Regions from separate parts of the Paenibacillus glucanolyticus genome, predicted to be linked through region 1. Evidence: riboswitches for the same ligand, from Rfam matches in the RefSeq annotation. Region 1 holds a riboswitch; each other region holds the start of a gene.

Region 1 (7,796 bases):
GACACTAGAATTCGCTTAAAATGAAATCGAATTGAATGCGGATTCCTCGCATTCCGGTATATAGCTGTGGTCGCTCCAATGGGAGCGGCCACTTTGCGTTGAATAAGCCAAGCTGATCACATGAAGGCACTGGATATTACAATCTGATCACCTATGGTGGATTCGAGTGAGCAGCACAACCTTACCCCCTGCGTGCCCCTGTCAGCATCCAGCCCAGGGCAAGGCCATACGCCAGATGCCCGGTCAGCCAGAACGCCAGGGCGGCGAGGTCGGACAACGCCGGTGTGCGAACAGACAACGCCGTGGTGGGGAACAGAAGAAGTCCAACGGCAAGACAGACCAGGATAACAAAAGACATGCTGCGTTTACGAGACCATGCTTTTTGCTGCAGGAAGAGGGTTAGAGCCATGCTCAGCAGGACGGAGATTAGAAGGTGCAGCATAAACTCGGTGAGATCGGATAGCTGCAGTTCCTTCAGGACAGGCACGTAATCAACGTTCAGGAGCAGCGTGTAGACTTTGTATGAGGTGAAATGCTCTACCATATTCAAGATCAGTCCAAGGATGATACCGGCGGCAATGCCTGCCCAGACCGATTGGGTAAACCTGTACTTACGCCACATGAGCGACATTCCCCCTTTAGTTGCCATTGTATAACACTCGTCTATTGGAGTGAAACGAATCTTCACAGTAGAATAAGAGCGAAGCTGACTACGCGGGGAAGGGCAATGAACATAATCAGATAACCTAATATACTAGCCTGGTCGCCAACACCACTATCTCACGAGTAACCCTGGTTCGTGCCGCTGTCCTCGACTTATTATCGGACTCTAGATCCGCTATTTGCCTCAATTGTGCCCGTTTTTTGAATTTTGCGGACTCAGGATCCCTTATTACCTCATAAAACAGCTAATGTACCGACTCATATCACAAATAACGCATCTCATGTCCGTTAATCTCAAAAGTAACACTTTTCTAGCAAAATAACGTATCCTCTGTCCGTTAGCGCAAGAGCAGCATGCCCATGCCCACCACCGCCATCAAACCACCATCAAACAACCACCATAACCATAACCATAACCATAACCATGAATAACCACCATCACACTACCACCATTACAGCGCAGCAGGATTTCTTCAGATGATCCACGGCGTTACGGACGTGAAGCCATCCCGAATGGGCGTTAGCTCTGCTGCGCCAATACCACTATTTCACGACACTATTTCACGAGTAACCTTGGCTCTTGGCGATGTCTTCGACATATTAAAGGACATCAGATCCGCTATTTGCCTCATTTAGTTCCTTTTTTGAATCTAACGGACTCAGGATTCCTTATTACCTCATAAAACAGCTAATTTACCGACTCATATCACAAATAACGCATCTCATGTCCGTTAATCTCAAAAGTAACACTTTTCTAGGAAAATAACGTATCCTCTGTCCGTTAGCCCCAAGAGCAGCATGCCCACAACAATCACAACCATCATAACCATCATAACCATCACAAACCCCCGGTATTATCGTAGATCCAGGTGAGTTGATTGTGCCCATAACCACACCTATAACCATCACAAACCCCCGGAGTATTACCGTAGACCCAGGTGAGTTGATTGTGCCCACACCCACACCCATAACCATCACGACTACCACCATTTCAGCACAGCGAAATTTCTTAAGACTGCGTTACGAGGTGCAGCCATCCCGAATGGGTTTAACAGCTTTCGATTGGTTCGTCATCAATAGGCTCCTCTTCAAATCATGTATTTGAATTGCTCGGATGTACTCATTATGGGGATATGCCTTTGAAGCGTCTGTGTTTCAGTGTATCGAGATCAGTTTTTATGCGAACATGGCTATTCTGGTACGATGCGGTGTCCTAACATTGACTCCGTTTCTTCCCTTGGCCCTGGTGCAGATTATCTATCCACAATCCTTCGCTAAATCGCTCAACAACGAGGTCACCCGATTGCACAGGTTCGTGCATAAGAATTTCGTTAACCAACGGTTAACGTTTGACACCATCCAAAAACCTATGTACAGTAATAGACAAAAGAATAGGAAGTCCACTAGGGGAGCCGTTGGCGGCTGAGACAAGAGTGTATCTTGGACCCTTTGAACCTGATCTAGTTCGTACTAGCGTAGGAAAGTGGAGCCTTCGTATATAAGGCCTCGGTATGTTTTTCTATCGTACCCGGGCTTGTTGACGAAGCCGCTCCAGTTTTCGGGGGCGGCTTTTTAGCGTTGCCTTGAAGGCTGTGTGCGTAACCGGACTTCCTGCTTTTCAATTCATGAGAGGTGGGGATAAGTATGAGTTTCACGCAAGAGCTTCGCAGGCAGTCGGATGGCATTTTTCAAGCGATTTTTGATCATCCCTTTGTGAGAGGGATTGCTGCCGGAACATTATCGAGGGAACAACTGATTCACTATGTGAAGCAGGATTTTGAGTATTTGAACGCCTACATGCGGATTTATGGCATTGCCATATCCAAATCTACCAGCAGGAATGAGATTGCGACTTTTAATGAACAGATTTCTTTTATTCTGAACAGCGAGATTCATCCGCATCAGAACTTTTGCGCTGCCGCAGGGGTGACCTACGAGGAGCTTCAGGGGTATCCGCTTGCGCCGTCCGCGCATCATTATATCCGTCACATGTTGACGGTGGCGCATGAGGGCAGTCTTGGCGAGATTATGGCAGTGCTGCTGCCATGTCCCTGGACGTATCTGGAGATTGGCTGCAAGCTGCTGGATGAAGTGAAGCCGGATGAATCTCACCCGTTCTATGACTGGATTTATTTTTACGGCAACCGCGGGGAAGAGGCGACGGCGAAGTTTTGTAACGGTGTCGACCTGTGGGCGGAAAGCGCCACAGCGGCGGAGCGGGAGCGGATGACGGAGCATTTTATGCTGAGCTGCCAGTTGGAGTACATGTTCTGGGACATGGCTTACAAGCAGGAGGAGTGGCCGGTGCAGATGCAGGCTGCGGTGCTGTAAAGAGTAGTGTCTGTAACGATCTAGCATAGATAAGAGAGGCTGATTTCATATGAATATATGGGAAAAAGAGGTTTCGGCGCTTTTGAGCAAGGTACAGCAGACGAGCCCCCTCGTTCACAATATGACAAACGTGGTGGTTACGAATTTTACGGCTAACGGCTTGTACGCGCTGGGCGCGTCGCCGGTAATGGCATATGCGCCGGAGGAAGTGGCGGATATGGCTGCCATCGCGGGTGCCGTGGTGCTAAACATCGGCACGCTGAACCGCGAGCTGGTAGACGCGATGATTACCGCCGGGCTATCGGCGAATGCCCATGGCGTACCGCTCCTATTGGACCCGGTCGGTGCGGGCGCGACCCGCTTTCGGACGGAGTCGGCGCAGCGGATCCTGCGCGAAGTGAAGGTTTCGCTGGTGCGCGGGAATGCGGCTGAAGTGGCTCACCTTGTTGGGGAGGCCCGCGAGATCAAGGGTGTTGATGCAGAGAGCAGCGGAGATATCGGCAATGCCGAGCTTGCGGTGCGGGCTGCGCGGGAGCTGGACACCCTGGTGGTGATCACGGGTAAAGAAGACGTGATCACCGACGGGACTGATGTTCGCATCATTACCGGCGGCCATGCGCTGCTCACAAAGGTCACCGGAGCAGGTTGCCTGCTGACCTCGGTGCTGGGTGCTTTTGCCGCAGTTGAATCCAACCTGCTGCTTGCAGGCACAGCGGGCCTCGCCTTCTATGGCGCAGCCGCCTCCCGGGCAGCGGAGCGTACGGCTGATCTTGGGCCGGGGAGCTTCCAGAACGCTTTTCTGGATGAGCTGTCCAAGCTTCATCCAGGTTCGCTGCAGGGTTACGCGGCCATCCGTGAAGCTGCTGCTGCAGGTGGTGCCCGATGACAGAGGTTCGCGTACCCCGGGCGTTGACCATTGCCGGATCGGACAGTGGAGGCGGTGCCGGAATCCAGGCGGACCTGAAAACCTTCCAGGAGCTCGGCGTGTACGGCATGTCGGCTATAACCGCCATTACCGTACAGAATACTTTGGGGGTTCACGGCGTCTATCCGCTGCCCCCGGAAGCTGCGGCGGAGCAGATCGAAGCGGTAGGCTCGGACCTTGGGGTAGACGCATTGAAGACCGGGATGCTGTTTAACGCTGAGATCATCCGTCTTGTTGCTGATCAGATCCAAAAATTTGGCTGGGAGAAGGTTGTTGTTGATCCGGTGATGATTGCCAAGGGAGGCGCCGAGCTGCTGCAGAACGAAGCGGTGCTTGCAATGAAAGAGCACCTCCTGCCACTGGCGTTGGTGGTTACCCCTAACATCCCGGAGGCGGAAGTATTGGCAGGGATGCGCATTCGGACGATGGAGGACCGGCGAGAGGCTGCAAGGCGTATTTATGCGCTCGGTCCGAAGATCGTTGTTATTAAGGGCGGCCATGATGAGGGAGGACCTGACCGAGAAGATAGGGATCACGAAGAAGCACGGATATATGGCATCAGCGCAGGGGCGGATCGGGAAGAGAATTTAGAAAAACATTTGGAAGAACATTCGGAAGAACATTCGGACAAATACATGAAAGAGATTTTGGTAGAACACACAGAAGAGCAGATGGAAAAACACATGGACAAACACCAGGAGGATCACAAAAACAATCACAAAAACAATCACATAAACGATCACATAAACGATCACATGGAAGATATTTTGAAAGAGCACACGGAAAAGCACATAGAAGTGCATCTGGATGTTGTGAATCGTTCCTATGATCAAGCGAGAACAGCCATGCACCCGGAGAAGTATAGTCACATGAACTCCCCCATTTTCAAGGCTGTAGGAAATGATAGAGATCCTCAAGTCATCGATCTTATATATGATGGTGCTGCCTTCACGGAACTCAGCGGGAAGCGGGTGAATACCGTTCATACACACGGGACCGGCTGCACCTTCTCAGCAGCAATCGCTGCAGGCTTGGCTCAGGGCATGAGCGCATTCGATGCCATTCGAAGCGGGCGCTCATTCATTCAGGCGGCCATTGAAGACGGCTTGAACTTGGGGCAAGGACATGGGCCGACAAATCATTGGGCGTATCAACGTCGTCTGGGGGTGCTCCGATGACGGGGAGGATCGCACCCGAGATGATGAGACAGCATCTGCGAATGTACCTCGTACTCGGCAGTGTGAACTGCATCGCTGAACCGGAATGGGTTGTTCAGGAAGCCATGGTCGGCGGTGCGACCATGGTCCAGTTCCGGGAAAAAGGGCGAGCTGCGCTTACCGGCGAGCCAAGGATTCAGCTGGCACGCCGAATCCGGAATCTGTGCCGCCAGGCCGGTGTTCCGTTCATCGTCAATGACGATGTGGGGCTGGCTCTCAAGCTGAACGCCGACGGCGTGCACATCGGGCAGGACGACGAATCCGCAGCTTCTGTCCGTGAGCGGATCGGTAAGCGGATTCTTGGCGTCTCCGCGCATACAATAGAAGAAGCTCGCCGGGCGATCCACCACGGCGCCGATTACATCGGTGTCGGTCCGATCTATCCGACCGTCTCGAAGGAGGATGCCAAGCCGGTGCAGGGCCCAGGACTTCTGCGGGCCATGCGCGCAGCCGGAATCGATATGCCGATCGTTGGGATCGGCGGGATAACGGCAGAGAAGGCGGAAGAAGTGGTTGGAGCGGGAGCCGATGGTGTTGCCGTGATATCCGCCGTGACTGCTGCAGGGTCTGTTCGGGATGCAGCTGCCAGCATCAGAGCCAAGGCTGACGTTATCTAGAATTGAATCGGAGACGAGGCATTCCATTATTAAAGCGTAGTGTGGGTCGGCACAATCCACCGAAAGATGCAGATGTCATATTTTGACTAATGACAATGATATCCAAAATATGATAAAGTTTGTTTATTCCGTCTCCGACGGAATATCGTCCGTTCGGAGTGGACAATAAACGAAAAAACATCTGTAGGTGATCGTGACATGAAGAAGAAAAAACTCGGCTTACTGCCGAAAATCCTGATTGCCATTATCCTAGGTATTGTGATCGGCTCATTATCGCCGGAATGGCTGGTTGCATCCCTGGCTACGTTTAGCGGGTTGTTCGGGAACTTCCTTGGTTTTGCTATTCCATTAATTATTATCGGATTCATTGCTCCCGGAATCGGAGAGCTCGGAAAAGGAGCAGGTCGTCTGTTAGGTGTCACTACCGGGCTTGCGTATATCTCCACGGTTCTAGCCGGTCTGTTAGCGTTTGTAGCAGCGACATTATTGTATCCGCATGTGCTGGAGGTTGGCGGCCTGATCAATTCCTATACCAATCCGGAAGAGGCGCTGCTGGAACCTTTTTTCAAGGTGGAGATGCCTCCCGTATTCGGCGTCATGACGGCTCTGCTGCTGGCCTTCACGCTTGGGCTGGGCGCGGCTATTATCAAGGGACAGGCTTTGCAGAAGGTGATGGTGGATTTTCGGGAGATTGTTGAGAAGCTGATCGCCTCGGTCATCATTCCGCTGCTGCCGTATCATATTCTGTGCGTGTTTGCCAATTTGACCTATGGCGGGCAAGTGACTATGATCCTGTCGGTATTCGCAAAAGTATTCATTATGATCATTGCGCTGCACGTGCTTTTCCTGGTCATACAATATTTCGTTGCAGGTCAAGTCGCGCGCAAGAATCCGTTTACCCTGCTGAAGAACATGGTGCCGGCCTATTTTACGGCTATAGGTACTCAATCCTCGGCTGCGGCCATTCCGGTTACACTGCGTCAAACCAAGCTGAACGGGGTCCGTGGGAAGGTGGCTGATTTTGTTATCCCATTGTGTGCAACCATTCACCTCTCCGGCAGTACGATTACGCTGGTAAGCTGCTCCATGGCGGTTATGCTGCTCACGGGTATGCCAGCTTCCATCGGGACGATGTTCCCGTTCATCCTGATGCTCGGAATTACGATGGTCGCCGCTCCCGGCGTTCCTGGAGGTGCTGTTATGGCAGCTTTGGGTTTGCTCGAGTCGATGCTGGGTTTCGATACAACGCTGACCTCGCTCATGATTGCCCTTTATATTGCGCAAGACAGCTTCGGCACAGCCTGTAACGTAACAGGAGATGGAGCGATTGCCGTGATCACGGACGGCGTGAGCAGGTCGGAACCTGCGTAGCATGCTGTACGTTAAGAGCCAGTTCAACACCTATTCGTGTGTTGGGCTGGTTTTTTTGTGGCATCGATGGCTTATGGCGGACGTTGGATTTTTTTTCGGTAAAATTAGAGGGGTTGAGGATGTTGGAGGGGGAAATTTTATGGATAATCTCGCTGACAGTAAACTTGTAAAATTACGAAAGAAGAAAGCAATGCATCCCATCTAGCATCAAAAAATTTCACTAAATCATAGAGCGGTTGCAAGCAGTGTTTTTATGAAGAGGAGAACAACCTATTATGAAAAAGAAAATATCTCTGTCTTTATCCGTTATTTTGTTAGTAGCGATGCTGGCATTTTCCCCTTGGATCACGGAGTCTTTCGCAAAGACAAGAGCCATGACAGACTTTGAGAAGAAATGGGAAAGTACCTCGGACGGTTGTGGATTTAATTGCTCGGGCTGCGGGTTTTTAAGTTCCAAGAAGGTGATGTTTGGCCGGAACGTGGAGTTGGCATTTGCTTGCGGTCTATCTCCAACAACGAACGGAGAAATGGAGAAAACGAACGGCAAGTTTTTCGTTTCGTTTTTGGGGACTGTGCATTGACTGTAAGATTATAGCCTTATAACTTCCAAGCAGAATCTAATAGACTTAATAATAGGAAGAAATGACTATATCACGATATGGTGTATGTGTA
Region 2 (7,796 bases), 550 kb from region 1:
CCTTTCTACCAAGCTTTCTCGAAGCTCTGTGGCATTGATGGAAGCTGGATGATGAATGATTATTCTGTTTACGGTTAACGTTGTTACTGTCCGCGTTCTTGCTGCTCCTCCCGCATCATGGCGGATATTTCGGTTTTCAGCGTGATGAAGGATGGATCCAGCAGAATTTCCTCACGGCGTGGACGGGGGAACGGGACCTCGATTCGTTTTAAAATGGCCCCAGGCCGCGCCGACAGAATATAGATGCTGTCGGAGAGCAGAAGTGCTTCCTCAATATGATGGGTAATCATCAGCACCGAACGGCGCGTCTCCTCCCATATATCGAGCAGCCAGCGCTGCATATCACTGCGTGTCAGTGCATCGAGTGCGCTGAAGGGCTCATCCAGACACATCACTTCCTGCGGGCTCATCAATGCGCGCAGGAAGGCGGCCCGCTGCTGCATCCCTCCTGAGAGGGTATGCGGATACGCCTTCTCGAAGCCGGCAAGTCCGGCCCGTTCCATCCAGCGCCGGGCATTTGCCCTGGCGACGGCCTTCTGGGTTCCTCTGAGCTCCTCGGGAAGCAGCACGTTGTCCTCCACCGTTCGCCAAGGGAACAGGGCAGGCTGCTGAGGCATGTAGGCAATGAGCCCTTTTTTTCCCGTTACGTCACGACCATCCATGAAGACTGAGCCGGAATCAGGAGCCGTTAAGCCACCGATGATGTGGAAAAGTGTGCTTTTTCCGCTGCCTGACGGCCCGATAATCGAGACGAATTCACCGGGCTGTACCTGAAGCGCAAGGTCATCCAGCACATGAACCTCGCTGCGTCGGTCGCGGAAGGTTTTCCGAAGGTTTCGTACCTCCAGCGCAGGCGTCCGAGAGGCTTCCACGGAGGGGGGATTAAGCCCACCCTGGACCGGCGGAGCAACTTGTTGTGTCATATCGCGAAATACCTCCTTCATTAAGGATGATCGTGTATTGGCCCATGACTGCTGGGCATTAGCTTTTCCGGTTCCAACGGATCAGCCGTTTCTCCAGCAGGGTGATAAGCAGAACCATCAGCAGGCTGAGCAGGACGATGACCAGAATCGCAACGAATACCCGATCCGTGCGGTAGCCGGATTTTTGCAGCATCATGTAGTAACCGATTCCCCGGTCGGAGCCGATCCATTCTCCGATGACCGCACCCATGACGGAATAGGTGGCCGCGATCCGAATCCCGGAGAAGATGGAGGGAAGGGCATGAGGCAGCTCCAGCTTGGTAAAGATTTGCCATGATGTAGCCCCCGCCATCTGCATGTAATTCATCATGGTGCGATCGGTTCGGGCGAGCCCGTCCAGAGCCGCAACGGCCACCGGGAAGAAGCAGACCAGGGTAATCACAATAACCTTGGGCAGCATGCCGAAGCCGAACCAGATCATGAGGAGCGGCGCAAGGGCGATAGTCGGTACATTCTGGCTAAGAATCAGAAGCGGATAAAGAGCTGTTTTGAGAAAAGGCACCATATGCAGAGCCAGTGAAATCACAAGTCCGATTGTTGTTCCGATGATAAACCCGATCAAGGTTAGCTGCAGGGTGGCTAATGTATGCTGGAAAAGACCGGCAGCACCGGTAACTGCCTCGGATCCGATCGCCGTTGGCGCAGGCAGAATAAATTTTTCGATATCGAAGATCGATACCGCCGCCTGCCATACCAGCAAAAAGAAGAGGACCGCCACAACAGGCGGCCAGACGGAGCTCCACCAGCTTCTCATGGACGATATTTCTCAGTCAGCTTATCCATGCTGATGCCGCTCGGATGATGTGCGATTTTGACCTGGGATATGATGCTGGGACTTCCCGCATTCACCAGCGCCTCATGCATGCGCTCGACGATCTTTAGCAGCTCGGAGAGTTCTCCTTCCATGGTTGTCTCCAGTGCATGGACCTCGTACTTCACACCCGAATCCTCAATAACCTTGATCGCTTCATCCACATAAGGGATGCTGTCCCGTCCACCCGGCGTCCGGGGTATCACTTGAATGCTCAAGAGGGTGTTCGCCATATATAATCCATCCTTTCGTGCAGCGATATGATTATGAAAGAGAGACAGCCTGCTGTCAGGCCGACTCTCTTCTTGATAGAAAAAGACCTTATGGTTGTTCCGGTAAAAAATCATTGGTGAACGCGCGGTCTGCATCAAGCTCTTTCTCCAGCAGTTTGCGCTCAAACATCCAGTCGGCATACCCCGACCATACTTCGGCTTTCTGTTCACCCCAACGAGGCGCATCATCCTGATAGCGGGGACTCAGCCATTTCTGGCTGGCCAGAACCAGCTCGGCATCCAGATCAGGCACGGCCTTCGAGAGCAGCGCTGCTGCATCCTCAGGATGCTCAATAGCATGGTTGTATCCTTTGGAAGTAGCCCGCATGAAGGCTCTGACAAGCTCAGGGTCCTCTTGGATCAGCTTCTCGTTGGTCACGATGACCGGCGTGTAATAATCGAGCTGGTCAGAGTAGTCCTTCACATAGATCATATCAAGCGGCTCATTGCGGAGCTCGGCTTCGATGCCCGTCCAGGCGTAGAATATCCAGGCGAAATCAATGTCGCGTTTGACGGCAGTAAAATAATCGGCATCGCCCATGTTGACCATATTGACTTTGCTGACATCGGCACCGTCGATCTCCATGATGGATTTCATGACAGCTTCCTCAACGGGGGAGCCCCAGCCGCCATAGGATTTACCTTCGAAATCTCCAGCCTTCACGATCCCTTTGTCCTTGGGAGCGGCAAAGCCGGATGTATTATGCTGAATGATCGCCGCAATGGAGACGAGCGGCAAGCCTTGCGTTCTGGCGAGGGTTACCCCTTCCTGATAGCTGATGCCGAACGGCACGTTACCGGATGCGACCAGCGTATCCGTTCCACCGGCTCCCGGCTGGACGATCTGGACGTTGAGCCCTTCCTCCTCATAATATCCGAGCTCCTTCGCTGCATACAGACCCGTGTGATTGGTATTGGCGGACCAATCGAGCATCAGCTGCACGTCACGGAGTTTCCCAGGACTCTTGGCGTCTTCTCCTTCAGCGCCTGTGTTCTTGTTCTGTCCGCCTGTACCGCATCCGGCCGCAACCATCAGCAGGACACAAGCGAGAAGCAGGGGGACCCATCTTCCCTTCTTCATCGTGTCTTCTCTCCTTATGAGTTCTATTTCTATTACCTCGTAACTCCACAAAAAAAACGCCCCGATAATCTCAGGACGCATGACGGCGTAAGTGTATAGTACGGCAAATATGGCTGCCGCAAACATTGGCTTCCTACGCTGGCATTACCCAGATCAGGTGTAAGGGTCAGTATCAAAGCGGATACACTCTCAGCCGGCTAAATTCCAGCTCCCCCGATATTTATGAAGTTTCGATCAGTACATCCGTTATTATAGTCCTAACACCAAGACCTGTCTAGTTTTCGAAAAAGGTCATGAACAGGACAGGCCTTATGTAGGGAACCGCGTTTAGGCAGCCCAAGAGTTCAGCATATGAACATTTTAAGAGATGAAATGTTGGATACCGTGCTGCGTGCGGGTTAACGCTGGAAGAACTCGATCCATTCCCCTTCGGGACCATGCACGAAGAAATAACGATAGCCGTTCGGGAGAGTGACGATTTCCTCGTCCAGATGAGGAACTTCAAGTCCTTGGACGCGTGCATACTCTTCTTCAATATCATCCGTACTGACTGCAAAATGGTGCACCGTTCCTTCCGAAGGCAGCGAGTCGCTGTAACCCTGGATAAGTTCGACTTCCGTTTCGTCACTTCCATTAAATCCGAGGAACGCGAGTTGAATGACCCCATTGGTATGAGTCAGGCGATTCTTTAGTTCAAGGCCGACTACCGACGTGTAAAACGCTATCGTGGCTTCCAGGTTTCGGACTACAATACCAACATGATCCAATCGTTTCTGTGACACTGCCATACACCCTTTCCGGTTCGTATAAGATATGAAGAATAATATCATATGATTCCTATACGTCAAGTAGGTGATTGATATAGAAACTTTTCAGGTTTTCACGTGTTTAATTGAGTGTAGTCCTTGCATTTGAAGTACACCCGTCCAGTAGAAAAACTTCATTATATAGATCTTCTAGCAATGTGCCGGATAGATGATTTTTCTTTGATTTCCTCGTCTTTACTTTTGGATGGGTAAAAAGTATCATGAGGAATAGAGAGCTTAATTCAAAAGACCTAAATCATCCATCGTGTACAAGCTTACCTTTTTGCCAAGGGGGAGTGCTTATGAGTCCAACTCCAGCAGATCATCTGTGGATTCGACTCGCCATTATATATGCATTTATTCAGATAATGACTGTTCTGTGGATGCCTGATGCTTTATCGCTTCAGCGTGTGCTAGTCATTATTGCTCCTATGGCCGCCTCCGTGTATTTAATCCGGGTCAGCCGGCGTTATAAGGCACATCTTCGCAGGTTTTGGTTTATGGTAAGTATCGGACTGATGGCCGATGCAGCGGCCCGGATCGTCTCCTCCTTTTTTTTCGGGTTCGGGAAAGAGAGCGCTTTCCAGATATCCAGCTATTTCTGGGGACTGGAAGTGATCCTGTTCGCCAGCTGCCTCATTTATTTGTTCCGGCATGTTCAAGGCCCGCTTAGGGGGCTGCGGTTTATGCTGGATATCGTCATCGTTGGCGTAACGTTCATGACGGTGGGCTGGGAGTATTTAATCAAGCCCGAACTTCAGGACAGTACGTATTCGGGGGGGACGGGAAGCGTATGGGTGGATATGCTGTTTCCGCTGTGCGGAATGGTACTTATTTTATTTACCGTGGTGTTGTATTTTAATACCAGGCAATTAGGGAAATGGGCGGTCATTTCATTAAGTCTTGGCGGAAGCGCTTATATTATGGGTGATGCACTGCACTTTTATCTCGTCCATTTCGTGAATCTCGAAGTTCGTGCATATCTTGATCCTTTACATACGTTATCTGTGTTTTTCATTGCTTCTGCAGGTGCACAGCCCGCTCCCGATACCGGAAATCAAACGGTGAAAGAGAGGGAACCGCGTCCTGTAGGAACCTTGATTGTCAGATATTTGCTTCCATATGGCGTGCTGGGCGGAATGTTTGCCCTCATGGCGCAGCGGTTCGGTGGCTGGAACGGTCTGTTTACCGGTCTATCCCTGTGCGTCATTCTGATTCTGTTCCGCCAGATCCTGATCCAGTATGAGAATGACCGCTTGTTACATCGACTGCATGAAAGTCTGAGGCAGAGCGAATCGCTTGCTCACCGGGATGATCTGACGGGATTGTATAATCGTCGTTACTTCAACGCAAGACTGTCCAGCTCCTTGTTAGAGGCCGATCGGACAGGATCGCGGGTAGGGCTTCTCTACATGGACATGAATCGTTTCAAAAAGGTGAATGATCGTTATGGCCACCGTGCCGGAGATCTGTTGATCCGCAAGGTTGCATGCCGCCTTCAGTCGCTGGAATCCAAAGGGATTCTGGTGTCCCGTCTAGGGGGAGATGAATTCACCGTGATGATCCAGTCGGCCGGGGAGGATCAGGAGCTGATCTGGATGGCGGAGGAGATTTGGATGCTGCTCAGCGAGCCTTATGAACTGGAGGGATATGAAGTTAGAACGTCGCCGAGTATCGGTATTGCCGTGTATCCCGATCATGCCCGGAACGATCAGGAGCTCATTGGCCGTGCGGATGCAGCGATGTATGCCGCGAAGGAGCGGAATGCCCGCTGGCACTTCGATGTGGACCGGACGATGCAGCTGCAGCTTTTGGATCAGAAGATTGAATAAGGGATGGATAACCAGAAATATCGACAATGCGTTGTTAAAAGCAATATAAGTCGATTTTTGTAGATTAAAACCCTATCATTGCACGAATCTTGCGCATTTCTCATAAAACAGGTCATAACTTCGATATAAAATCCATAAAATGCAAAGAAATCATATTCAAAATGCCGATAAGAAGCATAGTGAGAGCTAGCTTGCCAAGGAGGACGAACATGATTTGCGACAATTGCAGCACCTTTGAACCGATTGAGGACCAGGGGACCGTTCATATGAAGCCTGCAAGCGGTGAGCTTATTGGCTTGCTTGCACTGAACGGCTACACGGTACAAAAGAACAATGAGGGTTGTGCTGTGAACTATAAGGAACTTGCGGAACTAATCTCCATGATAAAGTGTCTGCAACCCCTTCCGCTGAAGATTCGTCAAGAGCTGTCCTTCTGTGTTACCGGTGGAGAAGCTCCACAGATCCGGCATACGTGGACCCCTATGCAGAAGTTCGAGCTGCAGATGGAGCATTACGATATGGTCAATGTCATTTTACATAAGCAGTTTACGAGCTATATGCAGCCCATTGTAGATCACTTTGAGCAGATCGTTGCATATGAGTTTTTGCTTCGTCCGATAGAGGGGGGAGTCGCGTTCCAACCGTATGAGCTGTTTGAGACCGCCCGAAAAACCGGACTGCATTCTTTTCTGGACCGAGCGGCACGAACCTGTGCAATTGAAACCAGCGCAGAGTGGCTTCCTTTAGGTGTGAAACGTTTCGTAAACTTCCTGCCATCGTCGATATATGATCCTCAGATGTGTCTCAGTCATACTTTTAATACCATCGACAGGCTCCATTTGGATCCGAGGGATTTCGTGTTTGAGGTTGTGGAGACCGAGAAGATCGATGATGTGAAGCACCTCCAATCGATATTCGAGGTTTATCGCAGTCACGGGATCTCGGTAGCCATGGACGACGTAGGGGCGGGCTATTCCACGTTGGAGCAGATGATCAGGCTTAAGCCGGATTATGTGAAGATCGACCGGAGTCTTATCGACCATTGCGATCGAAATGCCGCCCAGCAGAAGCAGCTTGAAATGATCACGAACATGGCTCATGATTTCGGGGCTATGGTGCTGGCTGAAGGCATTGAGAGACGGGAGGAGTTTCATTTTTGCCGAGATATCGGGATCGAGCTCTCGCAGGGGTATCTGTTCGGTAAACCATCCGAGCGCCCTCCGCGTGATCCGCATTCTCAACTGATCTATTCATAGCCTACATAATCGGTAAATACCTGCCAAAGTGAGAATGAAGCTCGCAGCTGATTGGTGAAGCCTTGGCTGGACCCTGCAAATACAGATACCTGCCAAGGATGAGAATGGGCCCCTTCATAATGAGAAGGGATGCTTGAGGGGCCCATTCTCTATATACAAACAAGAGCCCTGGAATAATATCCAGGGCTCTTGTTTATGGGAGGGGAAGGGACATGATGTCCCCGTTGTCCCCGTACCGCTTATCTTGCAGCTTTTACCTCTCCAAGTCCGCTAATACTGTATTCTTTGCCGTTCACGTTCAGGACAGCAGGTGTATCCGTCTCGTTCACGATGATGGTCTCGCTGCCTTTCACGTTGACCTTCAGTCGGGATCCACGGAACATGACCTTGAAGGAGAAGGAAGACCAGTGACCCGGAATGAACGGATTCAGGTGCAATACGCCGTCTTTTACACGCAGGCCGCCGAAGCCGTGCACAACGGACATCCAGGTTCCTGCCATGCTGGTTGTATGACAGCCGTCCTCGGTATCGTTGTTATAGTTGTCGAGGTCCAGGCGAGCTGTACGAAGGTACATCTCGTACGCTTTCTCCTGATATCCAAGCTCGCATGCGAGAATGGAGTGTACGCAAGGAGAGAGGGAGGACTCATGTACCGTGAACGGTTCATAGAAGTCGAAGTTGCGTTTTTTCGTTGCCAGATCGAACTGGTCGCCCAGGAAGAACAATCCTTGCAATACGTCAGCCTGTTTGATATA
Region 3 (7,796 bases), 3.2 Mb from region 1:
ACGAAGAAGCATTCAAATCCACGGCTGAAAAAATGGGCGCATTCCGCGCTGGATACGGTACAGTACTGTTCTTCGAGGACAATGACGTCGTTACAGGCCTGCAGCAAAACTTTGCGCTGTATGCAGACAACTTCCCGGTATGGTCCAACCAATCCAACGGCATGCTGCAATTCGTGGTATGGACTTCCCTGGAGGCAGAGGGCCTGGGTGCATCACTGCAGCACTATAACCCATTGATCGACGAAAAGGTGAAATCCGAATGGAACATTCCAGAGAGCTGGAAACTGATCGCTCAAATGCCTTTCGGTAAACCGGTTGCTGAACCAGGCGAAAAAGAATTTGCGCCGATTGAAGATCGCGTGAAAGTATACAGCTAAGTCCTTAGCGGAAAAGGCCGTCCACCCAAGTTTTTGATAACTTGGATAGGCGGCCTTTTTTCATACAGACACTTTATCCAGCAGTGAAACTGCGACTCTACTTAATTAACATGTAATAAGGCCTGAAGGAATGGCTTGATCTCTTGGAAGTCCTCTCCCGGCGTCCACAACTGAATGGCATCCCGCTCTCCGCTCATGCCCCATTGCAATTTCTCTTTCAGTATCTCGGTATAGCCTGAGTTTCCCTCAGATTCGATCAGCATTCGCTCCACCAGAACAGCCCAATCCGTATCGCTTGACATCATGCGCTCCGGATATTTCCGGGCCAATTGCAGCGTGCTTTCCAGCGAACCGCTGTGCAGCATATGAACGGCGAGGTAATTGCCGATAAAACGGTGGGATTTATCCTGTCGGATCACCTGCCCAAACCATCTCTCCGCCTCCTCCAGCCTGCCCTGCTTCATAAGCGCTGTTGCGTGGAGAGAATCGGTATAGGAATGATCCTCGCTTTCGCTCCGTACAGAGGAGTACCGATCGAATGCCGGATTGTAACTGTCCCAATCTTCATTATTATAGAAGTAATTCGTCAAATCCATCAGGTAGCTTGGTGCCGGATGCCGTTCGATCATCTCCTGCAGGGTGGATAAGGTTTCCTCTGAACTTCTGTTATCTACATCCTTGGACAACTGATCCTTGATCTGTTGCAATCGGAGTTTCATCCTTAAGCTGTGAATATCTTCTGGATGCGAGCTCACATTATCGTTATAGGCCGCGAGCGATTCATCATATTTACGTTCGAGTACCAGCTGGTCCTCCGGCGTCAATTCACGACCCTTTAACAAGAAATACGGTAAATAACCCATGGTGCTCTCATTGAGCCGGTACCCGCTGCTGCTTGTTAACTTCGTGCCGTCATCCTTGTAAGCATCCACCGACCAGAAATAGAGAGCCTCTGGGTTGGAGTAACCAAGCACACTCTCAGGTGCAACGGTCGTCCAATCATACGGATCCTCGTAGGAAAGTCCGATTCTGAGATCATACAGATCCTGAACAGCAACCCGCAGCGAATTCCCTTCAATATAGTTATCCATCGCCGTCATCATCGATCCGCTGCCAAATTCGATACCAACACTCAGTTTATAGTAGGCGGCTTCGGGTATAGCCTCCCATTCAAAATAGATCATGTCGCCGCGTATCTCATCATGGTTTACTGGAGTTGTCAATTGAATCAATGGCTGCAGCGTGACATCAATCCGTCGTGTCGATTCCGGGGCGACCTCCACCCAATCCCCCGATTCTACAGGCCACGTTCTGCCATTGATTTGTTCATAATTCAAACCAATGCCGAGTTGATACCTGCCGGGCTCTACACCCTCGAAATGATAGCGACCGTTCGCGTCTGTCAGCATTTGGTGCGGTTCGCTTAACAGCAGACTGTGATTCAGATCGTTGTTTTTACGTAAAAATACACCTGCGAATGGAATCGGATCCCCCTCACGATTTCGCAAGGTTCCGCTTACCGTTGACAAGGTCTCTCCGTCTAAAATCCTCTTCAGCCGTCCTTTCAGCTGATTCGCCCGTTTTGAGATATCCGAATTTGCAAAGTTCCCGCCGGACCCTTCTGATATCCGATTCAACACGTCCATAGCGGCTTGGGGGCTCCCCCGACGCAGGAGCATTTCCGAGTGATATAAAAGGGCCTTACTATGGATGTCCCTCCAATCTCCAGAAAGGACTTTCCCTAATCGCTCATATTGCAGCGCCGCCTGATCAGGCTCGTCCAGCCTGTCATAGAGGCTCGCAAGCTCCAGCACCAATTCATGCTGGTAGGAATAAGGAACAGGCTCCGGAGAATATCCGCTGCTCAGATCCCCGAACTTTTGGATAGCGGTTTCCAATATATCCGCTGCTCCCTCCACATCACCATTCATCGAATAATGCTCCGCAAGGTCTATTGCGGCATATTTCATATATTCTCCGGCTGGCGCTCCCAGCACATATTGATTCAGCAGCGGCAAACGTTCATCCTCAGTAAAACGAATCTGCTGATCGGTGCTTCCTCCTGTGCTGGTGAACCCCGGACTAATAAACACATCAAACCGATGAGATAGCTCTGTTGCTCTAGGCACAATCACATACTTCTCGATCATCTCCCATTTCCGGTTGCTGCTGCTTTCTTCATGAATAAGGTCAATGACTTTGGCTATCCCCTCAGCTTGGCCTTGTTCTATCTGCTTCTCCGCAATCAGCAGCCCTATTCGAGGTGTGAGCATAGATACCATCATAACGAAGAGGATTAAACCCGAAACCCCCAACACCAGGTGTTTAATCTTGACCCGAATTTTCAAGCCTGGCCACCATCCTCTCGTACTGATCCTTCCAGTAATAATTCCCCCCGGCTTCAAGCAGTTCATTGCTCACCTGCAAGGGCACGGAAACAGCAGGTTTCACAATTGCTTCCCTCCATAACAAACCTCCGAGCAGCAGAACGGCCGCTACTGCGCCAAAATAACCAATTGCGGCAGCAGAAATTTCTACTTCCTTATTCCACAAGGAAGACAAACGTTCGCGGCTGGATTTTGGAAATGTGCGAGAAATCACCTTCTCTGCGCCCAGGAATCGAATTTCCTCCAGCTCCTGCTTTAGTTGTTCGGCCATTTCCTGTTCTTCGCTACGCATCGCTCTCCCCCTTCTCGACAACAATCTGCCGGAGTTTATGCCGCCCTCTCATTAAACGTGCCTTAACCGTGTTTATATTCAGCTGCAATTGCGCTGCAATTTCTTGAACACCCAACTCATTATAATAATAGAGCGTAATCACTTCTCGGTATGTATAGGGCAGCTGCTGCACTGATTTGATCATTTCAGCCTCACGCCAATGGACGCCCAGCATTTCATCCACGGCAGGTACACTTTCGTTTACATGCTGGTCCATCCTCGGCATGGGAAAAATATGACGCCAATCCCATTTTCGCTGCCGCATCCGGCATCGATTCACTGCAATTCGGGTCAACCAGCTACGAAGTTTGTCGCCGTCACGAAGCTGAGCGATATTCTCGAACGCCTGGATAAAGGTATCTTGAACGGCCTCTTCAGCCGCTTGACGGTCACGCAGCAGCAATACCGCCGTGCGAAGCAGATAATCTCCATACTGTTCCATCAATTCCCGGAGAGCCGCCTCTTCTTTTTGTTTTAAGCGCTGTATGACATCCAGGCCATCTCCCCCTCTCTATAACTATGATGCGTCTGGTCTTTCATCGGTTGCATCAATTTGGATCAATGTCGAAAAAAAAATCGAATGATTGAAAATCTTCCGGCAAAACGATACAATAACACAAGCAAGAAACCTTTGTCTTCCTGAACTGGCAATAGTTCCGGGACCAACTGCATATCATGTTGGCTGTACTAGGGGTGCCATGTGCTGAGAGACGGCGTGCTGCCGTTAACCCTTATCACCCGATCTAGGTCATACTAGCGTGGGGAAGTGTAGCATTTATGTTTATACTTTTTCACGTAGGCATAACTGCACTTTCTTCACGGGGTGCGGTTTTTTTGCGTGGATTTATATCATAGGGGAGGATAACAACAATGAGTGAGCTAACATGTGGAACCAGTCGCATCGTCGGATGCCGATTCTCGGTGTTTCCGATGACTGACCGATTTGTGGAAGTCATTATGGACGCGCTGAAATCCGTCAACACGGGGAAAGTATGGATTCAGACGGATGATGTGAGCACCTGTATTCGTGGACGGGCGGAGCATGTATTTGATGTAACGAGGGCGATTTTTGCTTATGCGGCAGCAAGCGGTGTGCACACCATCTTTAACGGAACTTATTCTATTGGCTGCCCTGGTGATACGGAAGCCGATGTATATATGTCAGAGGATTCGGAGCGTTTGAATCGCGAGATTGGGAAGAATGCCGATATAGATACAGCCTGCCAATTTGCCCTTTATCCACTGGGTACAGACCATTACATGGATGTTATCTATAAAGAGGTGCATCGGGCTAAGGAAAAAGGAACGTTCGCCGGAAGCGTTCACTATGCCAGCCGGTTGGACGGCTCCATCTCCAAGGTGTTTGAATCCCTCGAAGATGCGTTTTTGCATGCGATCCAATCGGACAGCAGTCACCTTGTCATGACCGCAGTCGTGTCTGCACACAGTCCATCAGCCAAGCCAAGACCGTGATCACTTCTATATAACAGGCAAAAGCCCGGCGCATGCCGGGCTTTTGCGATTTGCTCCAAGAGCTTGACGAATTAAACCCAAGCACTCGAGATAATTACGAGCAGGATGAAGAGAACCAAAATAATACCTACTGAATTACCCCATCCACCACCATATACTCCGCTCATGAAGATCCCTCCTGGATTTAAAGAATGACGTGACCGAATCACATGATTATTGTATTGGTCGTGGAAGGCGAACGTCACGGCTAATGTACCTCTCTTATTGCTCACCCGTCAAAATCTATTCCTCATAACCCACAAGAAGCATGCCCCCGAACGGGTTCAGCATTTGCTCTGTGAATGCCAGAAGGAGGGAGGGATCATCCTGTCGATACATCGCTGAAAGCGAAACCTCCAATTGATCTCCCAAGGTCGTGCTGAAACGGTGGAACAGCCGAAACAGCATCTTGCCTTCCCCTGTCCATTCCCCATTCACTCTAAGTACAAATTCGCAAAGTACCGTCATGATCTTTTGCACCGTAAACCATTTCTCGCCATCCCGCTTAGGATTCTTCAAATCCTGCACATATTCCGTAATCATGTAACGGTATTCATCAATATCGGTTTGCATCCATGGCATCGGTCCGTAATTCAAATCATGCTGGGCCTCTACGCGGACTGCTTCTCCTTCCGGCAACGAGCGCAGCACCTTACCCTCCGCTGTGATCCGCTGCAATGTCGGATTGGCTGCCATCACGCCCTCGTCGAAGTATTCACGATAGGATGACAAAGACAATATAAACAATTCCACAATCCATCCATCCGCTTCCAGGGTCTTTCTCCGCATCTCATCTCCGTCCCGCTCAAGGATGACGATGTCCAAATCAGATTGCTCGTTATGTTCTCCTCTGCTTGCGCTACCGCCAAGCACAGCTAGCAAACAGTCGGGATAATGACGGTGAATAACACGCTCTGCTGCCTCCATCGGTTCCTTCTTCATGGCTATTTCCCCCAGTAGTTCTCATAGCTCCCGAAAAAAAGGGCTCAAAATATTTAATTCAGCAAAAACCCCAAACGTACCTTAATCATATGGTAAATAAACGATTACCCTCATGATGACTACAAGGAAGAAGGGAAGATAAAATGAACTACATTCACATGCTATCCAGATTAGGTATGGGCAGTGCGCATCCGGGCGGATTCGAGGCTACCTTAAGAATGCTGAAGAATTATCCGATTGAGCCAAACAGTCGTATTCTGGAGGTTGGCTGCGGAACAGGCAGGACAGCATGCCATCTTTCGGAGATGGGCTATCAAGTCACGGCCATAGATCTCAATGAGAATATGATTAAAAAAGCACGCACCAGAGCCGAAGCCATGAAAATGGACGTGCAATTTTTGCAGGCTGATGTGTGCGAGCTGCCTTTTGAAGACAACCAGTTTGATCTGATTATGGCCGAATCAGTCACCGTATTCACGGATACGTCGAGATCACTCCCTGAATATTATCGCGTTCTGGATCAAGGAGGCGTTCTGCTGGACAGAGAATTGCTGCTGAATAAGCCAATGCCTGAGCCAAAGCTCAAGGAGCTGCTGGAATTCTTCGGGATTCCGAATCTGATGCTGCGGGAAGAATGGGCACAATCCTTGCTGGCTTGCGGTTTTAAGCAGGAGGAAATTCTGGAGTATAACCACTTCAACGAACAATTGAAGGAAGAGCAAACACGTCATCTGGATACATTTGAGCAGCGCGATAAAGGACTTCTGTTTGATGTAACGTTATGGGAAACGTTATTCAAGCATGACCGGATGATCCTGGATAACACCGATTATCTCGCTTCCGCCTTATTCCGTGCCGTAAAATAATATTGCTGCGTATCTATGCAACGAGAGGGGATTTGTCTGTTGGCTAGTTAGCTGCGCTTCCCCTCCCCTTCCAAAACATCAGTTCTTTCGACCCATTTCAACACTTTTTGTCAATTCGTTATATCTAGTTCAGCCCGGCGATGCTATAATCATGGTAAATATATCCTATGTTGTCGAGGAGGACTCATTCTTATGGCATGGTTCAACAGACTCCCAATCTCACAAAAAATTACTGCAGCCTGTTATCTTATTGCCGCTTTATTTGCGGTTCCAATGCTGCTTGCGTTTATTCTAATGGGCAAAGCAATCATTGGCGTGGTACTTGTCTTGGCTTTAATTGGACTTACCCTTCCTCTTTCTCGCGTTATTGAGAAAACGCTTACGAATTCATTCGCCGAAATTTCCAGCGTTTCTGCCAAAATCGCCAAAGGCGACTTTACCTTCCAGGTAGAAGAGGTTGGAGGCATGAACGATCTAAGCCGAACCTTCAACAGCATGGTGGACAAGCTTCGCAAAATTTTACAGGAAACCTCGGACATTACCCGCAAGGTAATGACATCAAGCCGAAGCATTTCGAATAAAAATCAGGAGCTTATTCAAGTGATGAATCAAGTATCCCTCTCCTCCAACGAGCTGGCCGTCGGTGCGAACGAAATCTCGGAGGACGTATCGGAGATGACGCATTCCATCCGCGAAATCGAAGAGAAGGTCAGCAATTATACGCACTCCACCCATGAAATGAACGCCCGTTCTATCGAGACGCTGGGACTCGTTGAGCAAGGAAGAGATTCCGTAGCCAAACAATCCGCGGGGATGCAGCGAAATATCGACGCCACCGGAAAAGTCTCGGAATCCATCGATGCACTGGCCAAGAGCGCCAGAGGGATTACCAAAATCACCGAAACCATATCCGAGCTTGCCGATCAGACCAACTTGCTGTCCTTGAACGCCTCCATTGAAGCGGCCAGAGCCGGCGAGCATGGTGCAGGCTTTGCCGTTGTTGCCCAAGAGGTCCGTAAATTGGCAGAGGAATCCACTTCCTCCACCCGCGAGGTATTTAATCTGGTACGGAGCATTGAATCGGATGTCAAACATGCAGCACAGAATATTAAGATCAATGAAGAAGTCGTACGGCAGCAAACCGAGATGATCCGTGAGGCGGAGCTGGTGTTCATGCAGATTGTAAACAGCGTGCAGTATATTTCGGAGCAGATCGCAGCTTTCTCCAAGGAGAGCGAGTCCATGCTGGAGAGTGCGCAGAACATCTCTTCCGCCATTCAGAACATATCTGCGATTACGCAGCAATCCGCTGCAGGAACGGAGCAGGTATCTGCTTCCATGAACGAAGGGATTTCGTCTATCCAGAAGATGGCTGAGGAAG
Region 4 (7,796 bases), 2.4 Mb from region 1:
TCAGTCAGGCTCGCGGACAGCGCCGTAATGCCTACCGCTTTTTTATAGATAAACTGCTCCATCTTTCCATCACCCCTTTATGAGCTCAGGTATGCCAGATACCACGATTGCCGAATACAGCAGAAACAAAGCCAGAATCGTGTTGGTCGTTCTCCGATATTTTTGCATAATTCCTTGAAAAAGGCTACCGCACACCGCCCAGGTCATGTACGCAGACAGCCCGATTAGTGATACCGCAACAACAAACGCAGAGATGACAGGGCCTGCCGTATAATATGGCATGACATAACTCGGAATAACCGTGAGGGTGAACAGCACCACCTTCGGATTGAGAAACTGCATAAGAAAACCGGATGTGAAGGATGTCGTTTGGTTACCGGACGACTTGGATACATCCATGGTATACACTTGATACGCAAGATACAGCATAAACAGGCAGCCCGCAATTCGCAGCACCGGCAGAATGAAAGGCATGCTGGACGTCAGCAATTGACCTAACACAACCGAAGCGACAATTAATAGGAAAAAGGCAATCGATGCTCCGGCAATGTAGCGCAGCGTCTTTTTCATGCCGGAATTTTGAACAGAGGCCAAGATGACGATATTCGCTGGCCCCGGCGAGAACGCCACAATGACACAGTAAATAAAAAACGACGAAAGGTTCATGATGATAGCTCCTTACAAAGGAATTTCCTTTGCCATTATAGAGCCGGTTGCGCTGCGGGGCATAGTACATTATTGCAGCAGAACAAGAGCCGCACCAAGTACTTGGCACAGCTCTTCTCTAAGAATCCTATATGGTTGACGCACTTAGTTGCCGGACTGATGAATCCTTGGCTGTTCCTGCGCATGCGCGCTGCCTGACAAATTCAGCAGCACTACACCCGCAATTATAAGCAGGATGGAGAAGACCTTCAATCCATTGATCTGCTCCGCAAAAAACATATATCCGATAAGCGTAATAATAAGAATGCCAAGACCTGACCAAATCGCATATGCCACCGAGATTTCAATCTGCTTCAGACTCAGCGTCAGAAAGCTCAGGCTGCAGATGTAGAATACAACCAGCAGAACGCTGGGCAGCGGTTTGCTGAACCCTTCCGACAGTTTCATATTCAGGGTACCCGCCACCTCAAACACAATCGCCAAACCTAAATACAACCAATGCATAATCTTACGACCCCTCCCGTTTATCCGCGGCGATGCCAAACAGTAATATGTCCATGATGGACTCCAGCAGTTCTCCCAGCGGCAATTGATGCTTAACCGTCGCTCTCGAGTCATAAATCTGATGAAGCGACCCGAGGTACAGATCAATGAACACCGGCAGATGGATTCTCTTTAGACTTCCTTCCGCCATCCCCTGCTCCATCAGCTCGCTGACAATACCCCATTCTTCTCTGAAAAAGGTGTCCAGCTTCTCCCATTGCGGATAATGCGACCGTTTCAAATCCGGCAGCATCCCCAAATCCATCTTCTCCATCTCCTGAGGCAGACAGATCAGAATTTGGCGAAGCTTCTCCGGAATGGTAAGCTCCTCATCCGCTGCAATGTCACGTTCCTGTTCCTGGATATGCCGGATCATTCCATCAATGATATGTTCAACAATCTCTTCCTTGGAAGAGAAATGCTCATAAATCGTCCGTTTGCTGATGGCAAGTTCTCGGGCCAGGTCACTAACGGTGAAGGTGAAGCCCTGCCGCTGAATCAATCGCATCGTTTCATTCAATATTCGCTCACGCAAGTGAATACTCCCCCGCTTCTGGTACTTCAAATACTATATCAGTACCAACAGTATTATAACGCCAAACTCGGCATTAAATCCAGACATCCTTACAAAAATATGAAGAATGGCCTGTTCCACACTCAGGCATAGCCTTGAAATCTCACCAAAAAAAGATATCCCAAAAGGTCCATAAAGACCCTTCAGGATATCCCCGGCTTAGTTGCTGCAAAATGAATTCTTCTTAATCAAAGCGCACATCGCCAATCCCGAACCACGGAAAATACCCGGCTGCCACATAAGCGCAGCAGGCTGCGGCCGCCAGCAAGCCGATCACCAGCAGATCATACCGCGAATAACGTGACGGATAATAATACGTCCGGGCCTTCACCTGGTCCCCGTTAAACTGCTTCGCCTCCATTGCCGCAGCCACCCGGTGTGCCCGGCGGATGCTCTGCGCCAGCAGCGGCACCACGTACATCCCCGCACGGTTGACCATGTCGCGCACGCCCCGAATCGGGCGAACTCCCCTTACCTTCAAGGCTTGACGGCGAATCACAAACTCCTCCCACACCATGGGCAGAAGCCGTATCGAAGCCATGAAGCTGTACGCATACTTGGGCGCAAGCCTCAGCTTCTGCATCAGGCTGTAGAATAAATCCACGGAGGAAGTTGTCGTTACAAGGAGCAGTCCCTCCGAGGCAAAAGCAATCCCCTTAAACCCCAGATGCAGTCCCCGGTAGAAGCTTTCTTCCGATACCCGGAACAACCCCCACTCCCACCAGAGAGTCTCCCCTTTGCCGAACAGCATCATGGAAGAGGACGAAGATATAAAGGCAAGCAGAAACGGAATGAAGAAGAGCAGCATCTTCCACGGTTTAACCCCACTCAGCACCACCAGACAGACCATAAATACCAGTGCCTGATACATCATGAAATCCAGATCATGGGTCAGCACCGTCATGAAAAAGAGGGCAAAAATAAGGCCGAGCTTCACCACCGGATTGGCCCGGTGCAGCCAGGTGATCCGTACAGGGTTCCATATATTCATGAATTCACCCCCGTGAGGTGAGCTGCGCTTGCGGAGGAGGGATCGTAGGATTCTCCGGCCCGGTTCAATCCATCATCCTCCTGCCGGGATTCCGCACCGGTACACAATCGGGGTGAAGCCATGCTCGAGGTCAGCTGACCTTCCCGAATTTCCCATATATGCGTGGCGACCCGCTGCGCAATCTCCATCTCATGGGTCACCATGAGAATGGCGGTTCCCGTGCGGCGCAGACGCTCGCACATCTCCAGAATCGCAAACGTATTCCGCGCGTCCTGACCGAAGGTCGGCTCATCCAGGAGCAGAACTTCCGGCTGTCTGGCCATCGCAGTGGCAACGCTTAAGCGCCGCTTCTGACCGGTTGACAGCTGATAGGGATGCCTGTTCTCCATTCCGCTTAGTCCGAAGCGTTCGAGACAGCGATCGGCTTGGGCCTTCGCTTCCTCCGCAGGCATGTTATCCACCAGCAAGGAGTAAACAACCTCGTCGCCAATACGCTCCGTCAGAAACTGAAGCTCCGGATTCTGAAACACGAATCCGATTTGACGGAGCTGCTGCTCTCTCTTCTTCCGCACCTTTCTCGCCTTGCCTTGCACAACCTCTTCCCCGCAGAGCACGTAGGTCCCTTGCGCGCGCAGCAGTCCCATCAGACTGAGAAGAAACGAGCTTTTCCCCGCTCCGTTCGGCCCTACCACCGCAATAAATTCTGCCCGATAAACTTCTGCCGAAGGGAGAGAAATCACAGGTTTATCCCATCTCAGTCCCTTGAAATCCTCTAAGCGGATCACAGGCTCCCCATCTAAAGGGTAAGGCAGGGCAGCCTCGTGCAGGAGATTCCCCAGATCTTCGCCATAGGCATCAACCGGAGCAAACAATTCCCGGCCGGCCCGGGTCTGAGCATAATCTTCCCACACGCCGGGATACCAGATTCCATAGGATTTAAGCTCGCACTCATACTTAGCAAATACTGCCGCCGGCGGTCCATCGCCCAGAATAACGCCATCCGGACTGAACAGAACGACACGATCCACGTATTTCGCCATCTCTTCGATCCGGTGCTCGACGATGATCAGTGTACGTCCTTCCGATACGGATTTCACTGCATCCCAGATCTGCTCCCGTCCTTCCGGGTCAAGCAGTGCGGACGGCTCGTCAAGGAACAGCACCTCCGGCTCCAGCAGCAGGGCGGAAGCCAGCGCCAGCCTCTGCTTCATCCCTTGCGACAGATGGCCGATCGGCAGATGAAGCTCCTCCAAATTCAGCCCCACCTCATGCAGCGCCGCTTGCATCCGTTCCTTCATCTCGTCTCGGGGAATACTCAGATTCTCCAGTACAAAGGCCAGCTCCTCATCCACATACGGCATGCAAAACTGCGTATCCGGGTCTTGAAATACGTATCCCCAGGAGCGCGGGACAATCTGTGCCTCACACTTCATTGGCACTTCCGTAGCGCGGGGAATCATTCCGCTAAGCACCTGGAGCAGCGTGGATTTGCCGCATCCGCTCGGACCAAGCAGCAGCACCTTTTCCCCACGGGCTGCCGAGAACGAGAGATCTTTGAACATCAGCCTCTCTTCCCCGGGATACTTCAAGCGCAGTCCCTCCACCTGCACAGCCTGCTCCTGTTGAACCTCAGCGGACTGAGCCGGAAATAGGCTTACCGTGGCATTAGACATGGCGCGCATCATCCAGCGCTTCGTAATCCTTCTTCGACGCGGGACGCAGCAGAGACGTTACGCCTGTGCGATCCAGCGCCTTGGCCAAGAGCAGCATTAACAGACCTGCAATAACTGCACCGCTGATTACCCGCATACCGTATTTGGCAAGGAACATCCATGTCTGCAGATCATCCGTATAGCTGTAATAAAAGTCCATCATCATCGAACCGATGGCCGCTCCGGCCCCGGCAATCACCAAGGTCCACGCTGAGGTACTCCGATAGCGGAACGCCGCGAATACCAACTCTGCCCCCAGTCCTTGAATCAAGCCATATAACAATAGAGTCAATCCCCAGCCGCTGCCAAACAGCACCTCCACGTGGGCCGCAGCCACTTCCGCGATGATGGCCACGCCCGGCTTGCGAATTAACAAATAAGCCAGCGTAGCTGCCGCAAACCACATGCCGTAGAGCAGCTCATCCGCTTCAAAAAACAACGGTTTAAAAAGATTATAGACCGACCCCCAGAAGTGATAAATCACGCCAAACACAAGCGATACCAGCACCGTCACCAAAATATCGCTTAACCGCAGCCCTCTTCTGGGCTGAACCCCCAACTTCTCTTGCATTGATGTTCCCATAACAACCTGTACCCCTCTCCACCGCTATTTTTGTGTAAACACAACAAAAAACCGTCTGGAAAAACGCGCAGACGGAAAAATAGGCCCTATGTAGGCAGGGTCGGATATTCTCTACGCTGGCATTACCCAGTTCAGATTAACGGTCAACAGCGGATAATAGCTGCAATCTCAGCCTGATTCACTCAAGCCCCCGTATTCCCTATTCGGTTTTATGTTAATTTTAAAATACAGGTCCGCTCCAGAATTTGCAAGAACCTTTTTTCAAATATGGCTATTTATTGATTTCCATCTCATTCTATGTCAATATCAGAGTGATTGGCTTTTCCACCATCGTTATATTGCTTACACCTATGCACAAAGGAGAATGACATGGCTAAACAATTGCTGCGTCTGATGACTGAGCTCTCCTCCCGAAAATGGTTGTCCCGAATGATGGGGCATTGTTCCCACAGCCGGCTGAGCCGTCATCTAATACCTGCATTTATACGAATCTATCAAATTCCGGCTCATGAAGCGGAGAAAGAGATCCACGAATACCGCTCATTGAACGAGTTCTTTTCCCGCCGGTTAAAAATAGGCCTGCGTGCCATCGATGACACCGTCGATGCCATGGTAAGCCCTGTCGATGCCACTATTTCAGCAATGTGCGCCATTCATGCCGGCACCATTCTGAGTGTCAAGGGACAGGATTACACCCTGAGCGAGCTGCTCGCGAAATCCCCGAGAATGGAAAACTATATAAACGGTTATGCATTCGTATTGTATTTAAGCCCAACAGATTATCACCGCATCCATTCACCCGTAACCGGTGTTCAGGCGGAAAGCGAGCATCTGAAGGGGAAGGTTTACCCCGTGAATGACTTTGCGATGACCCATATCCGAACTGTGCTGAGCCGCAATGAGCGTCTCATTACCTACATTGCCCATGAATTCGGAGAAGTTGCCGTCGTGAAGGTGGGCGCAATGAACGTGAGCAGCATCCGTTACGCCGATGAGAGCGTTAAGAAATGGCAGATCGGCGATGAACTCGCGTATTTTGAATTCGGCTCTACCGTTGTGCTTTTGACGGAGAACGGCACGTTTAGCCCTCGCGGCGACCTGGAGCCCGGCTCCAAAGTGAAAATGGGAGAATTACTCGGTTTGCTGCACCCCTCCACGGCCAAAAAAGGGTAATTCCTGCCGACTCAGCGCACATGACAAGTTAAGGCAATCGATCATTAGCAGCATGAATGATTAACGTCTGCCCAGCATCCGATAAATCATCTGCTGAAACCACCGGTCCGGCAGCAATCCCTTAATCCATGCGGTTATACGCGTGCCTTGAGGCAGCTTATATCGGAATCTCGGTTTGGACATGGAGGCAATCCTTGCCACGAGCTTCGCCACCTCCAGCGGATTTCCGCTTCCCCTGGCTGTCCGCTCGGAATAGTCCAGCACACCCTTCAGCATGTCGCTGTAGGGTGACCCTTCCTTCACCTCTAACTCACCAAAGCTCTTATTCCAGATCGGTGTGCCATAAGCACCTGGCTGAACCAGCACAACGTGCATGCCGAAGGTCATAAGCTCCAGCGACAGGCTCTCCCCGAATCCTTCAATCGCAAATTTGGAGGAAGCATAAGGTCCATAACCCGGGAAGCCGACCACGCCGCTGATGCTGCTCATGAGAATAATCTTGGAATTCTCGGTCCGGCGCATCAGCGGCAGCATGTGCTGTGTCACAGATACCGTTCCGAAGAAATTCGTCTCCATCTGTCTTCTCCACCCACTCAGCGGCACTTCCTCCACCATTCCGCCTACCGCTTCACCAGCATTGTTCACCAGCACATCCAATCGACCAAACCGCTGCTCCAAATGCAGGGCAACCGCCCGTATCTGCTCTTCATCGCATATATCCAATCGAACCCGATGAATTCGCTCTGCAACACCCGCCTGTTCCGCGCGGGTCATCAGCTCTTGAGCCGCCTCCGGTCTGCGAAGCCCTGCAGCCACATCATATCCCGCTTGCGCCAGCTCCAGGCTGATAAGCAGCCCAAAGCCGCTGGAGGCCCCCGTCACCAATGCCACTTTTCCTGTCCCTGCAATCACCAACGGTTCACCACATATTCCGTACTTGCCACCAACAACGTCACTCCCATCACCTTTCTATTCCTTCAGAATACCTTACCAACAAACTTACTCCCTTTGGCCTCAGCCGAACAAACTTTATGTATATGCTTAATATATCAAATTTCCGTTGTATGAATAGGTCTGGCACCCGAAGGTACACATAAGAAAAAAATCCCTATCGCGTACTCTATATATACGAGAAAAAGGGAGCCGGTTAGCTCCCTTTGCGGTTCATCCTGAGAAAAGCATATATGAAATCGGGATTCAACATCACCCGTATGAAGGCCAAGGCTCATTAAAACCACACATCCTGATGATCCTGATTCGCTGTCTTCATGCGGCGCAAGCGATTTCTGAATATACCGCAGCCACCGCGGCTGAAGAAACGACCGCGCACCCGTCTTCTTGGGCTCATTCCCCTCTCCCCCCTTCATAAAATTAAACTGTACGTCACATTTACCCTAAAGCGCTTACTATGAAACCCATAAGCCCCTTCCATCAATCAGGTAAGTTATGGAAGGGTGGGGGAATCACCGAATTTCGGATGGGCTCTTGCCCGTATACTGTTTAAATTGACGGCTGAAGAAGAAAATGTCCCGATAGCCCAGCGCGTCGGCTACT

What was found. Region 1 has a riboswitch for thiamine pyrophosphate ahead of tenA (thiaminase II). Riboswitches for the same ligand answer to the same signal wherever they lie in the genome.
Region 2: another riboswitch for thiamine pyrophosphate. It lies ahead of WDY75_RS27765 (ABC transporter substrate-binding protein); the one in region 1 lies ahead of tenA (thiaminase II).
Region 3: another riboswitch for thiamine pyrophosphate. It lies ahead of WDY75_RS11090 (YkoF family thiamine/hydroxymethylpyrimidine-binding protein); the one in region 1 lies ahead of tenA (thiaminase II).
Region 4: another riboswitch for thiamine pyrophosphate. It lies ahead of WDY75_RS05475 (ECF transporter S component); the one in region 1 lies ahead of tenA (thiaminase II).

What each region holds. Positions count from the first base shown of each region.
Region 1 is NZ_CP147845.1:5,449,933-5,457,728, reverse strand. Features, by position in the region: gene WDY75_RS25505 (YecA family protein) at 1-8, shown strand, start outside; gene WDY75_RS25500 (hypothetical protein) at 182-622, opposite strand; TPP riboswitch at 2,059-2,162, shown strand; gene tenA (thiaminase II) at 2,308-2,994, shown strand; gene thiM (hydroxyethylthiazole kinase) at 3,044-3,880, shown strand; partial or broken gene thiD (bifunctional hydroxymethylpyrimidine kinase/phosphomethylpyrimidine kinase) at 3,877-4,428, shown strand; gene WDY75_RS30815 (bifunctional hydroxymethylpyrimidine kinase/phosphomethylpyrimidine kinase) at 4,555-5,097, shown strand; gene thiE (thiamine phosphate synthase) at 5,094-5,753, shown strand; gene WDY75_RS25470 (dicarboxylate/amino acid:cation symporter) at 5,952-7,124, shown strand; gene WDY75_RS25465 (hypothetical protein) at 7,400-7,705, shown strand.
Region 2 is NZ_CP147845.1:5,996,271-6,004,066, reverse strand. Features, by position in the region: gene WDY75_RS27780 (ABC transporter ATP-binding protein) at 84-923, opposite strand; gene WDY75_RS27775 (ABC transporter permease) at 982-1,737, opposite strand; gene WDY75_RS27770 (MTH1187 family thiamine-binding protein) at 1,734-2,027, opposite strand; gene WDY75_RS27765 (ABC transporter substrate-binding protein) at 2,116-3,147, opposite strand; TPP riboswitch at 3,261-3,372, opposite strand; gene WDY75_RS27760 (VOC family protein) at 3,546-3,935, opposite strand; gene WDY75_RS27755 (GGDEF domain-containing protein) at 4,256-5,785, shown strand; gene WDY75_RS27750 (EAL domain-containing protein) at 5,995-7,041, shown strand; gene WDY75_RS27745 (glycoside hydrolase family 65 protein) at 7,281-7,796, opposite strand, start outside.
Region 3 is NZ_CP147845.1:2,299,402-2,307,197, reverse strand. Features, by position in the region: gene WDY75_RS11110 (nitroreductase family protein) at 1-377, shown strand, start outside; gene WDY75_RS11105 (carboxypeptidase regulatory-like domain-containing protein) at 479-2,725, opposite strand; gene WDY75_RS11100 (hypothetical protein) at 2,703-3,056, opposite strand; gene WDY75_RS11095 (sigma-70 family RNA polymerase sigma factor) at 3,049-3,537, opposite strand; TPP riboswitch at 3,775-3,877, shown strand; gene WDY75_RS11090 (YkoF family thiamine/hydroxymethylpyrimidine-binding protein) at 3,966-4,568, shown strand; gene WDY75_RS11085 (YjcZ family sporulation protein) at 4,640-4,735, opposite strand; gene WDY75_RS11080 (nucleotidyltransferase domain-containing protein) at 4,851-5,549, opposite strand; gene WDY75_RS11075 (class I SAM-dependent methyltransferase) at 5,693-6,415, shown strand; gene WDY75_RS11070 (methyl-accepting chemotaxis protein) at 6,608-7,796, shown strand, end outside.
Region 4 is NZ_CP147845.1:1,144,985-1,152,780, reverse strand. Features, by position in the region: gene WDY75_RS05505 (AraC family transcriptional regulator) at 1-62, opposite strand, end outside; gene WDY75_RS05500 (LysE family translocator) at 70-666, opposite strand; gene WDY75_RS05495 (DMT family transporter) at 811-1,170, opposite strand; gene WDY75_RS05490 (TetR/AcrR family transcriptional regulator) at 1,175-1,744, opposite strand; gene WDY75_RS05485 (energy-coupling factor transporter transmembrane component T family protein) at 1,968-2,774, opposite strand; gene WDY75_RS05480 (ABC transporter ATP-binding protein) at 2,771-4,447, opposite strand; gene WDY75_RS05475 (ECF transporter S component) at 4,440-5,069, opposite strand; TPP riboswitch at 5,161-5,273, opposite strand; gene asd (archaetidylserine decarboxylase) at 5,439-6,242, shown strand; gene WDY75_RS05465 (SDR family oxidoreductase) at 6,303-7,154, opposite strand; gene WDY75_RS05460 (helix-turn-helix domain-containing protein) at 7,706-7,796, opposite strand, start outside.